DNA from 2 places in the Sphingomonas sp. SORGH_AS_0438 genome. Region 2 is predicted to be linked to the other one. Evidence: riboswitches for the same ligand, from Rfam matches in the RefSeq annotation. Region 2 holds a riboswitch; the other holds the start of a gene.

Region 1 (7,678 bases), 1.5 Mb from region 2:
GCGAGCCGGCGCAGGCCCGCTTCGCCGAGCAGCGTCATGTGGATCGAGAAGGCGAGCGCGCACAGTCCCGAATTGGTGCAGATGTTCGACGTCGCCTTTTCGCGGCGGATATGCTGCTCCCGCGTCGACAGCGTCAGCACGAAGCCGCGACGGCCATCGGCATCCACCGTCTCGCCGCACAACCGGCCCGGCATCTGGCGGACATATTTGTCCTTGCAGCCGAACAGCCCGACATAGGGGCCGCCGAATTGCAGGCCGACGCCCAGCGACTGGCCCTCGCCGACGACGATGTCGGCGTCCATCTCGCCGGGGCTGCGGATCGCGCCCAGCGCCACCGGCTCGGTGACGACGGCGATCAGCAGCGCCTTCTTCGCATGGCAGGCCTGGGCCAGCGGCGTCAGGTCGGCGATGCGACCGAGGATGTCGGGATATTGGACGACGACGCAGGAGGTGTCGTCGTCGATCTTCGCGATCAGCGCGTCGAGATCGCCCTCGGCCGACAGCACCGGCAGCGCGGTGTCGAGCTGGTCGCCGGTGTATTTGGCCATCGTCCTGGCGACCGAGACGTAATGCGGGTGCAGCCCGCCCGACAGTATCGCCTTGCCGCGCCGGGTGATGCGCCGCGCCATGCCGATCGCCTCCCAGCAGGCGGTCGAGCCGTCATACATGGAGGCATTGGCGACGTCGGTCCCCAGCAGGCGCGCGACCTGCGTCTGGAACTCGAACAGCATCTGCAGCGTGCCCTGCGCAATTTCCGGCTGATAGGGCGTGTAGGCGGTCAGGAACTCGCCACGCTGGATCAGGTGATCGACGCTGGCGGGGACATGGTGGCGATAGGCGCCCGCGCCCAGGAAGAAGGGGACTTCGCCCGCCACCGTGTTGCGGCGCGCGAGCGCGGTCATGTGCCGCTCCACCGCCAGTTCGGAGGCATGGCCGGGCAGGTCGGCGATCGGGCCGGACAGGCGCGCCTCGGCGGGAACGTCGACGAACAGGTCGTCGATAGCATTCGCGCCGATGACGGCGAGCATCGCCTCGCGGTCGGTGGGGGTAAGCGGCAGGTAGCGCATTCGGTGCAACTCCCCCCCTCCCGGACCGGGAGGGGGAAGGGGGTGGGGCGGGTCCGGGCGATGCTGTCCGCCCGGACCGGAAACGGGATCAGAGCTTGGCGACGAACGCTTCGTAGGCGGCCTCGTCCATCAGCTCTTCCAGCTCGCTCTCGTCGGACAGCGTGATGCGGAAGAACCAGCCTTCGCCATCGGCGTCCGAATTGACCAGGTCGGGCTGGTCGGCAAGCGCGGCATTGCCCTCCAGCACGGTGCCGGAGACGGGCGTGTAGACGTCGGAGGCGGCCTTGACCGACTCGACCACCGCCGCCTCGTCGCCCTTGCTGAGCTGGCGGCCCTCGGCGGGCACGTCGACGAACACGATGTCGCCGAGCTGGCCCTGGGCATAGTCGGTGATGCCGACGGTGCCGATCGCGCCGTCGACGTCGATCCACTCATGATCTTCGGTGAAGTAACGCATTATTTTGCTCCCTGACGAACATAGCGATGGGGGACGAAGGGCATGGCGGCGACCACCGCCTCATGGACCTTGCCGCGCTGGACCAGGCGGACGCCGGTGCCGGGCGCGGCGAGATCAGTCGGGACATAGGCCATGGCGATCGCGCCGCCGAGCGTGGGGGCGAAGCCGCCGCTGGTGACGCGGCCGATCACCGCGCCATCGGCATCGACCACCGACGCGCCCTCGCGCACCGGCTGGCGGCCGGTGACGAGCAGGCCGACGCGCTGTACCGCCGGGCCGCTCTCGCGCTCCGCCAGGATGCGCGCGGCCCCGGCGAAATCGGCCGCCTCGCGACGCTTCCTGGCGAGCGCGAAGCCGAGATCGGCCATGACCGGCGTCGTCTCCGGGTCGAGGTCGTGGCCGTATAGCGGCAGACCCGCCTCCAGCCGCAGCGAGTCGCGCGCGCCGAGACCGATCGGCCGGATTTCTGGCTGATCGAGCAGCGCATCGGCGAAGGCGGCGACCGCCTCGGCCGGGACCGAGATTTCCAGCCCGTCCTCGCCGGTATAGCCCGACCGGCTGATCCAGAGCGGCGTGCCGTTCCAGTCGAACGCGCCCGCGGTCATGAACACCAGCGAATCGACGCCCGGCACCAGCCGCGCGACGGTGGCGACCGCCTTGGGCCCCTGCACCGCGAGCAGCGCCTGTTCGTCCTGCAGGTTGATGGTGACGTCGTCGGACAGCGTTTCGAGCAGATAGCCGATATCGTCATACTTGGTCGCGCCGTTGACGACCATGTAGAGTTCGGTGCCGGGTTGGCCGTCCTCGTCGGTGCTGGCACGCCGCGTGATCATCAGATCGTCGAGCACGCCGCCCTCGTCGTTGAGCAGCAGCGAATAGCGCATCCGGTTCACGCCCAGGCCCTGGATGTCGCCGGGCAGCACCGCCTCCAGCGCGCGGTCGACGCCTTCGCCGGTCAGGACCAGCTGGCCCATATGGCTGACGTCGAACAGGCCGGCCGATTCGCGCACCCAAAGATGCTCGGCCATGATGCCCTCATATTGGACGGGCATGATATAGCCGGCGAAGGGCACCATCCGCCCGCCATGGGCGCGGTGCCAGGCGTCGAGCGGCAGTAGCTGCGGCTCTTCCTGATCCTCGGGGGCGTCTTCGACGTTCAGCAGCGTTTCCGCATCGGACATTCGGCCGTACTCCAAAAAGGGCGAGTCGGCGGCACGCATGGCCGCACGAAATTCGAACCCCCTCTGTCACGGGACCTGAGAGCTTTCACCGCCGGCGCATCGATCGAGCGTCCGTTGTCGGCTTACCCCTTCGGTGGTCGCCCTGAAAGGACAACGCTTTCCAGAGTGTCGTGCGACCCCATGCGGTCCTTGGTGCCTGAGAGATTCCGGGGCGGTTGCTCCTTCGGCGGCCCTGAAAGGGGCGCTCTCCCGCACGGGGCATCGACGTTGGTGTCGCTCTGGCCAGCCGCATCGCCCCTGTCAACGGGAGATGCGGCGGTCCGGCGGGAACAATTATACGGGCCGTGCGTGCACGGCCCGGAAGCGGCTCAGCGCGACGCGTTGTAGCGGAGCTGCGCGTCGGTCATCTGGAAGCCGACCAGCGCCTCGAAGCTGGCGGACAGCACCGCCTTGCGGACCTCGGGCTTGGACAGCGGATCGGTGGCGGCATCCTCGTCGCCGGCCTTGCGGCGGCGGGTCAGCTGGTCGCGCACCTCTTGCGGCAGGGTGGCGGCGCTGCGGGCGATGCTGGTGGTGGCGGAGCCGCTGACCTCCGCGCGCGCCTGGCCGGCGGCGAACTGCACGGTGACGCTGCCGATCCGCTTGGCGACCACCATGTTGCCGCCGCGCACGATGGCGACGAAATAGGGCAGGGTGACGGTCCGCGCCGAATCGGTGCGGATGCGGCGCGCCTGCACGTCGAAGGTGACGGTGGTGACGACGTCGTTGCCCTGGTCGTTGCAGCTGCCGCGCACATGGGTCATCACCGCGACCAGGTCGATCGCATTCTCGTCCTGGCTGGTCGGCGGGTCGAACAGCGTGATGTCGCCGGTCGCGGCGGGCACGCCGACCACCGGACAGGCGGTGCGCACGGCGGTGATGCCGCCGGTGGCGTCGATTTCGCCCGTGGTCTTACAGCCGGCGAGCAACGTCGCCGCGGCGAGGGTGGGGAGCAGGATCTTCACGGACAACGCGGCACCTCAGGGGTCGGGGCCGCGCAAATGGCGGCCGGCAATTCCGCCCAATAGGAAGCGGCTTGGACCCGCGCAAGCAATCGCGTAGAGCGCGAGCCATGCAGGCCCCTCTTTCGGAACCCGTCGCCGCTCCCGCGCCCCCGCCCGTGGCGGCCGCGAGCGACAAGCCCGCGCTCGAATTGCTGATCGCCGCGCCGCGCGGTTTCTGCGCCGGCGTCGACCGCGCGATCCGCATCGTCGAGCTGGCGATCGAGAAGCACGGCGCGCCCGTCTATGTCCGGCACGAGATCGTCCACAATAAATTCGTGGTCGATCGGCTGCGCGCGATGGGCGCGGTGTTCGTCGAGGAACTGGACGAGGTGCCGGACGACGCGCCCGTCGTCTTCTCCGCCCACGGCGTGCCCAAGTCGGTGCCGGCCGAGGCGCAGGATCGCGGCCTCGACTATCTCGACGCGACCTGCCCGCTCGTCTCCAAGGTGCATCGCCAGGCCGAGCGGCTGGTGAAGGATGGCCGCCACATCATCTTCATCGGTCATGCCGGCCATCCGGAGGTGATCGGCACCTTCGGCCAGGTGCCGGCGGGTACGATGAGCCTGATCGAGACGGTCGCGGATGCCGAGGCGTTCACGCCCCTCGACCCGACCAATCTCGCCTTCCTGACCCAGACGACGCTGTCGGTCGACGATACGGCGGCAGTGGTCGCGACCCTGCAGGACCGGTTCCCGCTGATCGCCGCGCCGCGCGGCGAGGATATATGCTACGCCACCTCCAATCGCCAGGCGGCGGTAAAGGCGATCGCCTCCGCCTGCGACGCGATGCTGGTGATCGGCGCGCCCAATTCGTCCAACTCGGTCCGGCTGGTCGAGGTGGCGGAGCGCGAGGGGACGCCGGCGCTGCTGATCCAGCGTGCCAACGAACTCGACTGGACCTTCCTGCACGGCGTCGGCACGCTAGGGATCACCGCCGGGGCCTCCGCGCCCGAGTTGCTGGTCCGCGAACTGGTCGACCGGCTGTCGCTGCGCTACGCCGTGACCGAGCGGGAGGTCGAGACCAACCGGGAGACCATCGCGTTCAAGCTGCCTCGCGGCCTCGACCCCGACGCCTGAGTTCCTGCCATGGCCGTCTATACCCATGTCTCCGCCGAGTCGCTCGGCGCGTTCCTCCGCCGCTATGACCATGGCGCGCTCGTGTCCGCCAAGGGCATCGCCGAGGGGGTGGAGAACAGCAACTATCTGGTCGACACGACAGAGGGGCGCTTCATCCTGACCCTCTACGAGAAGCGCGTGTCGGCCGGCGACCTGCCCTTCTTCCTGGCGATGCTCGACCATCTCGCCGATCGCGGCCATCCGGTGCCGCGCGCGCTGCCCGACCGGGCGGGGGTGGCGATCCAGATGCTGGAGGGGCGGCCGGCCTGCCTGATCGAGTTCCTGCCCGGCGTCTCGCTCAGCCAGCCCACCGAGGGGCAGGCACTGGCGGCGGCGCGGGCGCTGGGGCGGATGCACCGCGACCTGGCCGATTTCACCGGCATGCGCGCCAATGCGCTGGGCATGACGGCGTGGCGGCCGCTGCTCGATCAGTGCGGCCGTTCGCTCGATACGATCGCGGCCGGACTGTACGACCGGGTCGACCGCGCGCTCGCGGCGGTGGAGGCGGCATGGCCGCAAGGACTGGCGACGGGCGCGATCCATGCGGACCTGTTCCCGGACAATGTGCTGATGCTGGGCGAGGAGGTCACCGGGTTGATCGACTTCTATTTCGCCTGCACCGATATCCGCGCCTACGACCTGGCGGTGACGCACAGCAGCTGGGCGTTCGACGGGCAGGGGATGCCACTGTCGCCCGCCGTGGGCCGGGCGATCGTGACCGGCTATGACGCCGAGCATCCGTTGACCGATGCCGAGCGCGCCGCGCTGCCGGTGCTGGCGCAGGGGGCGTGCATCCGCTTCCTGCTGACCCGCGCCTGGGACTGGCTCAACACGCCGGCTGATGCGCTGGTCACGCGCAAGGACCCGCTCGCCTATCTGCGCCGACTCGACTGGTATGAAGCCAATATGGGAGCCTTCGCATGACGCCGGTCGAGATCGCCACGGACGGCGCGTGCAAGGGCAATCCCGGTCCCGGCGGCTGGGGCGCGATCATCCGCTCGGGCACGCATGAGAAGGAATTGTCGGGCGGCGAGCCGCTGACCACCAACAACCGCATGGAGTTGATGGCGGCGATCGAGGCGCTGAACGCGCTGACCCGGCCGTGCAAGGTCACGCTGTCGACCGACAGCCGCTATGTGATGGACGGCCTGACCAAGTGGATCAAGGGCTGGCTGCGCAACGGCTGGAAGACCGCCGACAAGAAGCCGGTGAAGAATGCGGAGCTGTGGCAGGCGCTGCTCAAGGCCGCCGAGCCGCATCAGATCGAGTGGAAATGGGTGAAGGGCCATGCCGGCCACCCCGACAACGAACGCGCCGATACGCTGGCCAGTGATGCCGCGCTGGTGGCGGGGCGGCGGGGGTAGGGGGCCGTACCTCTCCGTCCGTTCCCCGGCCTTCGCCGGGGCACGGATTCAGGCGAAACGATACCCTCTCCCTTGCATAGGGCCGCTCAGCCGAATCGCCCCGGCGCATAGCGGCCCGGATCGACCCCGGGCAGCGCCGGCACCTCGCCCAGCACCAGCGCCGCTGCCAGCGTGGCGGCGGCAGGCGCGGTCTGGATGCCGAAACCGCCTTGCCCCGCGCACCAGAAGAACCCGGCCTCCGCCATGCCATAGACGGGCAGGCGATCGGGCGCGAAGCTGCGCAGGCCCGCCCAGCGACGCTCGACGCCGTCGACGCGCCAGTCGACCGCGCCCTCGAACCGGTCGATCGCCACCGCCACGTCCATCTCCTCCGGCGCGGCGTCGCAGGGGTCGCTCGGCACCTCGTCATGCGGCGACAGCCAGACACGACCGCCCGGCTCCGGCTTGAAGTAGAAGCGGCCGGCGATGTCGGCGATCATCGGGATGCCGGCCGGGGCGGGGGGATCGGTGCGGAGCTGCACCATGGTCCGGCGATAGGGGGCGATGCCGATCGGTCGCACGCCGCAGCGCACCGCCACCACGTCCGCCCAGGCGCCGGCCGCATTGACCAGCACATCCGCCGCGAACCGGCCAGCCTCGGTATCGATCGTCCAGCGGCCGTCGCGCCGGGTCGCCGTTCGCAGCCCCGCATCGGTGACGATCGTCGCGCCGGCCTTGCGCGCCTGCGCCAGGCTGTGGGCATGGAAACCGGCGACATCGATATAGGCGCAGCTCGGCTCCAGCACGCCCAGCGTCCAGTCGGGACGCAGGCCCGCCAGATGCGCGGCCGGATCGACCGGCGTCAGGGTCACCGCGCTGCCCGCGAAATCGGCCAGGAAGCGGTCGATCGCGGGGGCATCCTCGGCGCGGCCGATATGGAGCGAGCCGAGCGGTTGCAGCCAGGGCGACAGCGCATCGTGCGAGGCGCTGGTCAGCGGCTGGATCAACGGGCCGCCATAGGTTTCCGACCAGAAGGCGGCGGAGCGCCCCGTCGCGTGGCGACCGGGCATGTCCTCCGCCTCCAGCAGCAGGACGCGGGCCCGGTCACCCAGCGCCGCGGCCAGGCTGGCCCCGGCGATGCCGGCCCCGACGATCGCGATATCGTAGGTCATGGTGCGTGCGAATCGAGGAAGGCGTCGATCGCCGCAAGGGCCTTGTCGCGCACCGGCGGCAATTCGCGCAGGATCTCATGCGCCGATTCCGGGCCGAAGCGCAGCAGCTCGGCAGCCGGCATCCGGTGCGCGACTCGAACCGCCGCGCGCGAGTCGACCAGTCGATCGGCATCGGCGAGCACGAACTGCACGGGCGTGCGCAGCTGATCCAGCCGGGGATCGGCACGGAGCGCGGCGGTCTGGGCGAAGGCCTGCGCCACCCATTGCCAGCTCGGCGAGCCGAGACAGAGGTCGGGATGC
Region 2 (7,678 bases):
TCGCGCTGCACGATGCGATCAAGTCGATCGCGACGCCCGTGATCGAGGTCCATCTCTCCAACCCCCATGCCCGGGAAGACTTTCGTCATGTCAGCATGATCGGCCGTGCCGCGAAAGGCACAGTCGCGGGCTTCGGGGCATTGTCCTACATCCTCGCGCTTGAAGCCGCGGCCCGGTTCTGACACTGGCCCGCGCTTGTACAGGGAAGGTTCCATGACCGACACGAATTCCAGCGGCACCATGATGGTCGATGTCGACTTGGTGCGCCAGCTCGCCGAGCTGCTCGACACCACCCAGCTGACCGAGATCGAGGTCGAGCATGGCGAGCGCAAGATCCGCGTCGCCCGCAAGGTATCGCAGGGCGGCGGCCAGGCGGTGCATTACGCGCCCGCGCCCGTGGCGATGAGCGCCGCCCAGCCGGCCGCGCCCGTCGCCGCCGAAGTGGGTGCGTCCGCGCCCGCCAGCAGCGCCAATGCGGTCCGCTCGCCGATGGTCGGCACCGCCTATCTGGCGGCCGAGCCGGGCGCGAAGCCCTTTGCGGGCATCGGCCAGAAGGTCGCGGCCGGCGACACGCTGCTGATCGTCGAGGCGATGAAGGTGATGAACCCGATCGTCGCCACCGCCGCCGGCACCGTCACCCAGGTGATGGTCGAGAACGGCCAGCCGGTCGAGTTCGACCAGCCGCTGATCGTCGTCGAGTAAGCCCGTGCGGCCGATCAAGAAACTGCTGATCGCCAATCGCGGCGAAATCGCGCTTCGCATCCACCGTGCCTGTCACGAGATGGGCATCAAGACGGTGGCGGTGCACTCGACGGCGGATGCCGATGCCATGCACGTCCGCCTGGCGGACGAGGCGGTGTGCATCGGGCCGCCGGCAGCGACCGACAGCTATCTGAACATCCCCAACATCATCTCGGCGGCGGAAATCTCCGGCGCGGATGCGATCCATCCGGGCTATGGCTTCCTGTCGGAGAATGCCCGCTTCGCCGAGATCGTCGAGCTGCACAACCTGCTGTTCGTGGGGCCGAAGCCCGAGCATATCCGCACCATGGGCGACAAGGTGGAGGCCAAGCGCACCGCCGGCGCGCTCGGCCTGCCGCTGGTGCCCGGCTCCGACGGCGCGGTCAGCGACGTGGGCGAGGCGCGCGAGCTGGCGGCCCGGATCGGCTATCCGGTGATCATCAAGGCCGCCTCGGGCGGCGGCGGTCGCGGCATGAAGGTCTGCAACAGCGAGGATCAGCTGGAAACGCTGATGCAGCAGGCCGGCAGCGAGGCGAAGGCCGCGTTCGGTGACGCCACGGTCTATATCGAGAAATATCTCGGCAATCCGCGCCATATCGAGTTCCAGGTGTTCGGCGACGGCAATGGCAATGCCATCCATCTGGGCGAGCGCGACTGCTCGCTCCAGCGCCGTCACCAGAAGGTGCTGGAGGAGGCCCCCTCCCCGGTCATCACCGCCGCCGAGCGCGAGCGGATGGGCGGCGTCGTCGCCAAGGCGATGGCCGATATGGGCTATCGCGGTGCGGGCACGATCGAATTCCTGTGGGAAGACGGCGAGTTCTACTTCATCGAGATGAACACCCGGCTCCAGGTCGAGCATCCGGTGACCGAGATGATCACCGGCCTGGACCTGGTGCGCGAGCAGATCCGCATCGCCGAGGGGCATCCGCTGACGCTGCGCCAGCAGGACGTGCAGTTCCGCGGCCATGCGATCGAGTGCCGGATCAATGCCGAGGACTGGCGCACCTTCGTCCCCTCGCCGGGGCTGGTGAAGCAGTTCCACGCGCCGGGCGGCATGCATGTCCGCGTCGATAGCGGCCTCTATGCCGGCTATAAGGTGCCGCCCTATTACGACAGCATGATCGCCAAGCTGATCGTCTACGGCGCCACCCGCGAAGGGGCGATCCGCCGCCTGCGCCGCGCGCTGGAGGAGTTCGTGATCGAGGGGATGAAGACCACCATCCCGCTCCACCAGGCGCTGATCGAAGACCCTGAGTTCCAGCAGGGCCAGTACACAATCAAGTGGCTGGAGGAATGGCTGGCGCGTCAGACCGACTGACGCCCATCGGTGTCGCGGTCGCCCATGCGCCGCGACACCGATCGACGGGGACGGGTGTATCCGCTCGATCGAACATAGCGGCGGGACACGCCGCCACCCGCCGAACATGTCGAATATTTAATATGGATCAATGAGGAACATCATTGATCCTGTCGCTTTCTTCCCTCGTCATCAATGAGGGAGTGTTCCAGATGAATTTGGTTCGCACGTTCGGCGCGGCTGCCCTGTTGTCGCTGGCTTCGGTTGCCGCGATCGCCCCCGCCAGCGCCCAGTGGGTCAAGGAACAGGCCAATGTTCCCGCCGGTCCGGATGGTCAGCGCGTCATCGATCTTCTCGCCAAGGGCAAGCGCCTGGAGACCGTAAGCTGTCACGACTTCGGCCAGCTCGACGAAAGCTTCCGGCCCCAGGCGATTGTCTATGCCGCCAATTACGGCCCCAAGGGCAAGGCGCATCCGACCGTGACGATCGACGGCGTCGAGAAGATCGTGCCGGTGGTCGTCGACCAGTGCAAGGCACGCCCCGGCAACCACTTCCTCGCCGCAGTGCAGACCGCGCTGAAGCTGGAGCCGCCGGTCGCCAAGCGGTGATCGAACGGCATGGGCGGGCGGGCCATCGGCACCGTCCGCCCATGCGCTTTCCCGCGGCCCGATGGAGTCGCGACCTTGGCATCGCCGTCGCAGCGGCGCATAAGCCCGGCATGGCCGATCTCCACCCTCCGGCGGCGACGCTCTACCATTATCCGCGCTGCTCCAAGTCGCGCGCGGCCCTGGCCCTGTTGCAAGCGGCCGGCGCCCAAGTGACGATCATCGACTATCTCAACGATCCGCCGTCCGCCGCCGAACTGGCCCGTCTCTATGCGAGTGCCGGCATCACGCCGTCCCAAGGCCTGCGCCGCACCGAAGCGGGCGCGGCCGCACTCACCGAGGCGGACGATGCGACGATCCTGGCGGCGATGGCCGCCGACCCGATCCTGATCGAACGTCCGCTGGTCGAGACCGAGCGGGGCGTCGTGCTGGCCCGCCCGCCCGAACGCGTGTCGGAGGTGCTGTGACTGCCGCCAAACAAGGCAGCGCCACGCCGCCTGCCGCTTTATCGGGCAGCAATCGGCCCGGCCATGCTCCATCCGCCCTGTGGGCGCAGTTGGCACGACCCGTGCAATGCGCCCGCACGGGCGAGGGTTCGAACGCTCGAACGAACGAAGCTTCCATGACGATCGAGGACGCGTTTCTGTGAAAAAAATCGAAGCCATCATCAAGCCGTTCAAGCTGGATGAGGTCAAGGAAGCGCTCCATGAGATCGGCGTGTCGGGTATCACCGTCACCGAGGCCAAGGGCTTCGGCCGGCAGAAGGGGCATACGGAGCTCTATCGCGGGGCCGAATATGTCGTGGATTTCCTGCCTAAGGTGAAGCTGGAGATCGTGGTCGAGGACGCCCTGGCCGAACGCGTGGTGGAGGCGATCGCCACCGCCGCGCAGACCGGCCGGATCGGCGACGGCAAGATCTTCGTCATTCCCGTGGAGGCGGCGCTACGCATCCGCACCGGCGAGCGCGACGAAGCGGCGATCTGAACCTCATCCTCCGTCCCGGTCGCGGCCGGGGCAGTATCGTTTTCAAACACGGCCCAAGCACTTCGCTGGGGCCTAGAAGGGAAGAACCATGGCGACGACGGCCAATGACATCCTGAAGAAGATCAAGACGGAGGAGATCGAGTGGGTCGACCTGCGCTTCACCGATCCCAAGGGCAAGTGGCAGCACCTGACCATGGTCGCCAGCATCATGGGCGAGGATGAGTGGACCGACGGCCTGATGTTCGACGGTTCGTCGATCGAGGGCTGGAAGGCGATCAACGAGTCCGACATGGTGCTCAAGCCCGATCTGGACGCGGTCTATACCGATCCCTTCTCGGCGACGCCGATGCTGATCGTGTTCTGCGACGTGGTCGAGCCCTCGACCGGCGAGCTCTATGCCCGCGATCCGCGCTCGACCGCCAAGCGCGCCGAGGCCTATCTGAAGACCACGGGCATCGGCGACACCGTCTATGTCGGCCCCGAGGCCGAGTTCTTCATGTTCGACAACGTGCAGTTCGACACGAACTATGCCGCGTCCTACTTCAAGATCGACGATGTCGAGCTGCCGACCAACACCGGCCGCGAATATGAGGGCGGCAACCTCGCCCACCGTCCGCGCGCCAAGGGCGGTTACTTCCCCGTCGCGCCGGTCGACTCGGCGGTCGACATCCGCGGCGAGATGGTCACCACCATGCTCGAAATGGGCCTGCCCTGCGACAAGCACCATCATGAGGTCGCCGCCGCGCAGCACGAGCTGGGCCTGACCTTCGGCACGCTGACCCAGACCGCCGACCGGATGCAGATCTACAAGTATGTCGTGCATCAGGTCGCCCATGCCTATGGCAAGACCGCGACCTTCATGCCCAAGCCGATCAAGGAAGATAACGGCTCGGGCATGCACACCCACTTCTCGATCTGGAACGGCAAGGAGCCGCTGTTCGCGGGCAATGGCTATGCCGGCCTATCGGACATGTGCCTCTATTTCATCGGCGGCATCATCAAGCATGCCAAGGCGGTCAACGCCTTCACCAACCCGTCGACCAACTCCTACAAGCGTCTGGTCCCGGGCTATGAGGCGCCGGTGCTGCTCGCTTATTCGGCGCGCAACCGTTCGGCCTCGTGCCGCATCCCGTACGGCACGGGTCCGAAGTCCAAGCGCGTCGAGGTCCGTTTCCCCGATGCGCTCGCCAACCCCTATCTCGCCTATGCGGCGCTGATGATGGCGGGCATGGACGGCATCCAGAACAAGATCCATCCCGGCGAGGCGATGGACAAGAACCTGTACGACCTGCCGCCGGCCGAACTGGCGCAGGTGCCGACCGTCGCCGGCTCGCTGCGCGAGGCGCTCGACTGCCTGGAAGCCGATCACGACTTCCTCCTGAAGGGCGACGTGTTCTCCAAGGACCAGATCGAGGCGTTCGTCGAGATCAAGCGCGCCGAAGTCGCGCGTTGGGAAATGACGCCCAGCCCGGTCGAATACGACATGTACTATAGCGGCTGATCCCCGCGCCGGCGGCCGGGCGATCCGGCCGCCGCATCAGGATCGCACGAACCCGGTCGACGCCCCCGCGCGTCGGCCGGGTTCGTCATGTCCGGGCCAGCGCCCGCATGATGCCGCTTGACCCCGCCCCCCGGCCCGGCCGATAGCCCGGTGCGTCGATGTGGGAGAGACCGGGCAACCGGCGCCGAAGGAGCAACCGCCCCGGAAACTCTCAGGCAAAAGGACCACATGGGCGACGGACATCTGGAGAGAGGCATGGGGCGTTCCCCGTGTCCGCCGACGGGATAGCGATCTCAGGCGCAAGGGACAGAAGGGGCATGGAAGGCCGGAACCACCGGCGAGAGGATGCCATGCACGCCGACGTCACCACTGCCGCCCCGCTCGACCGCGACATCCATCGGCCGATCAGCGTCGCCGAACTGTTCACCATCGGCATCGGCCCGTCCAGCTCGCATACGGTCGGCCCGATGCGTGCCGGCTTCGACTTCGCGCAGCGTGCGCTGGGGCAGGATTCGCCGCCGGTACGCGTCACCTGCGACCTGTACGGTTCGCTGGCGCTGACCGGACGCGGCCATGCGACCGACACCGCCACGATCCTGGGGTTGGCGGGCTGGGAACCGGAGCGAATCGATCCCGACGATGCCCCAACGATCCTCGACCGGATCGAGCAGGAGACGCGGATGATGCTCGGCGGCCGGATGCCGATCGCCTTCGCGGCGGGCGACATCGTCTTCCATCCGCGCGAGTTCCTGCCGGAACATCCGAACGGCCTGACCTTCACCGCCACGCTGGCCGACGATACGGCCTATACCGAGACCTATTTCTCGATCGGCGGCGGCGCGATCCTGCGGAAGGGCGCGGGCGTGGCGGCGGTCAACATCGCGGTGCGCCACCCCTTCTCCTCCGGCGCGGACCTGCTCGCGATCGGCGACGCGACCGGCCTCACCGTCGCCGACATCGTCCGCGCCAATGAAGAGGCCTGGCGTTCCCCCGCCGAGACCGACGCCTTTCTCGACGCGGTGCGCCAAGCGATGAGCGCCTGCATCGATCGCGGCATCGCGCAGGACGGCGTGCTGCCCGGCGGCCTGAAGGTGCGCCGCCGCGCCCGGTCGCTCTCCGCCAGCCTGACCGGCGAGCGGCCGGGCGGCAATCCAGCCGAGGTGTTCGAATGGGTCAGCCTCTGGGCGCTGGCGGTCAATGAGGAGAATGCGGCGGGCGGCCGCGTCGTCACCGCCCCGACCAATGGCGCGGCCGGTGTGCTGCCCGCCGTGCTGCGCTTCTACGAGACGTTGATCGCGGGCGCGGATGCGGTGGGTGCGCGCACCTTCCTGCTCACCGCCGCCGCGATCGGGATGCTGTACAAGAAGCGCGCCTCCATCTCGGCGGCGGAGATGGGCTGCCAGGGCGAGGTGGGCGTCGCCTGTTCGATGGCGGCGGGCGCGCTGGCGGCGGTGCTCGGCGGCAGCAACCGCCAGATCGAGAATGCCGCCGAGATCGGCATGGAGCATAATCTGGGCCTCACCTGCGACCCGATCGGCGGGCTGGTGCAGATCCCCTGCATCGAGCGCAACACGATGGGCGCGGTGAAGGCGATCAACGCCGCCTATCTGGCGCTGCGCGGCGACGGCAGCCACATCGTCAGCCTGGACGCGGTGATCGAGACGATGCGTCAGACCGGCGAGGACATGCGCTCGAAATATAAGGAAACCAGCCTGGGCGGGCTGGCGGTCAATGTGGTGGAATGCTGAGCGCGTGACGCCGGGCCGACCGACCGGCCCTCAATAATCCCGCGACACCCGCACGTTGACGCTCTGCCGCCCCAGCGTCGAGATGGACGACAGGATTGACAGCCAGCGAGTCACCTGGAACTCCACCTGGGTCGCGGAATAGCCCTGCCCGTCGGTGATGATCTCGGCATAGAGCCGCCGCGTCACGAATTTGCCCGCCGCCACCGACGTGCCCTGCCCGGTCTGCGGATCGGCGGGCAGGATGCGGAGGCGGTCCAGCCCTGCCGCGCGACGTATCGCGTTGATCGGGTTCAGGCCATTGCCGCCGTCCTGCAACGCCGCCACCGCCGCCGCCAGTTGCAGGGCTTCCGGCGCGGACAGGTTGGTGATCGATGTGCCGAACAGCAGCCGCGACAGCAATTCATCCTCCGGCAGGGCGGGCACGCTGGTGAAGCCGATCTCCGGCTTCAGCGCGGTGCCGGTGACGCGGATCGTCGCGTTCAGCCCGGTGCTGTCGGCATTGGCGGCGATGTCGAGCGCGGGATTGGCGGGGGTCTGCCCGTCGAAGCGGATCACGCCGCGCGCCAGTTCGAAATCGCGCCCGGCAAACTCCACATCGCCGCGGATCAGGTTGGCGCGGCCGGTGATCGAGGGATTGGTCGGCTGCCCCCCGATCTTCAGGTCAGCGGACCATTCGCTGGTCAGGCCCAAGCCGCTGACCATGACGCCGTTCCGGGCGCGGGCGTTCAGCGCCAGCGTCCAGGGCGCGGGCGGCGCGTCGTCGGCCACGTCGCCGCCCGGCAGGTTGATCTCGCGGACGTTG

The links. A riboswitch is a leader RNA that binds a small molecule or an ion and turns the genes downstream of it on or off. The one in region 2 is predicted to bind glycine.
Region 1: another riboswitch for glycine. It lies ahead of gcvT (glycine cleavage system aminomethyltransferase GcvT); the one in region 2 lies ahead of QE452_RS09245 (L-serine ammonia-lyase).

What each region holds. Positions count from the first base shown of each region.
Region 1 covers NZ_JAVIZS010000001.1:467,339-475,016, forward strand. The annotation lists gene gcvPA (aminomethyl-transferring glycine dehydrogenase subunit GcvPA) at 1-1,067, opposite strand, end outside; gene gcvH (glycine cleavage system protein GcvH) at 1,156-1,527, opposite strand; gene gcvT (glycine cleavage system aminomethyltransferase GcvT) at 1,524-2,705, opposite strand; glycine riboswitch at 2,879-2,967, opposite strand; gene QE452_RS02225 (hypothetical protein) at 3,074-3,709, opposite strand; gene ispH (4-hydroxy-3-methylbut-2-enyl diphosphate reductase) at 3,817-4,824, shown strand; gene thrB (homoserine kinase) at 4,834-5,787, shown strand; gene rnhA (ribonuclease HI) at 5,784-6,227, shown strand; gene QE452_RS02245 (FAD-dependent oxidoreductase) at 6,314-7,378, opposite strand; gene QE452_RS02250 (alpha/beta hydrolase) at 7,375-7,678, opposite strand, start outside.
Region 2 covers NZ_JAVIZS010000001.1:1,996,566-2,004,243, forward strand. The annotation lists gene aroQ (type II 3-dehydroquinate dehydratase) at 1-182, shown strand, start outside; gene accB (acetyl-CoA carboxylase biotin carboxyl carrier protein) at 214-702, shown strand; gene accC (acetyl-CoA carboxylase biotin carboxylase subunit) at 707-2,059, shown strand; gene QE452_RS09225 (HdeA/HdeB family chaperone) at 2,251-2,646, shown strand; gene QE452_RS09230 (ArsC/Spx/MgsR family protein) at 2,757-3,110, shown strand; gene QE452_RS09235 (P-II family nitrogen regulator) at 3,289-3,627, shown strand; gene glnA (type I glutamate--ammonia ligase) at 3,716-5,128, shown strand; glycine riboswitch at 5,280-5,365, shown strand; gene QE452_RS09245 (L-serine ammonia-lyase) at 5,479-6,876, shown strand; gene QE452_RS09250 (translocation/assembly module TamB domain-containing protein) at 6,907-7,678, opposite strand, start outside.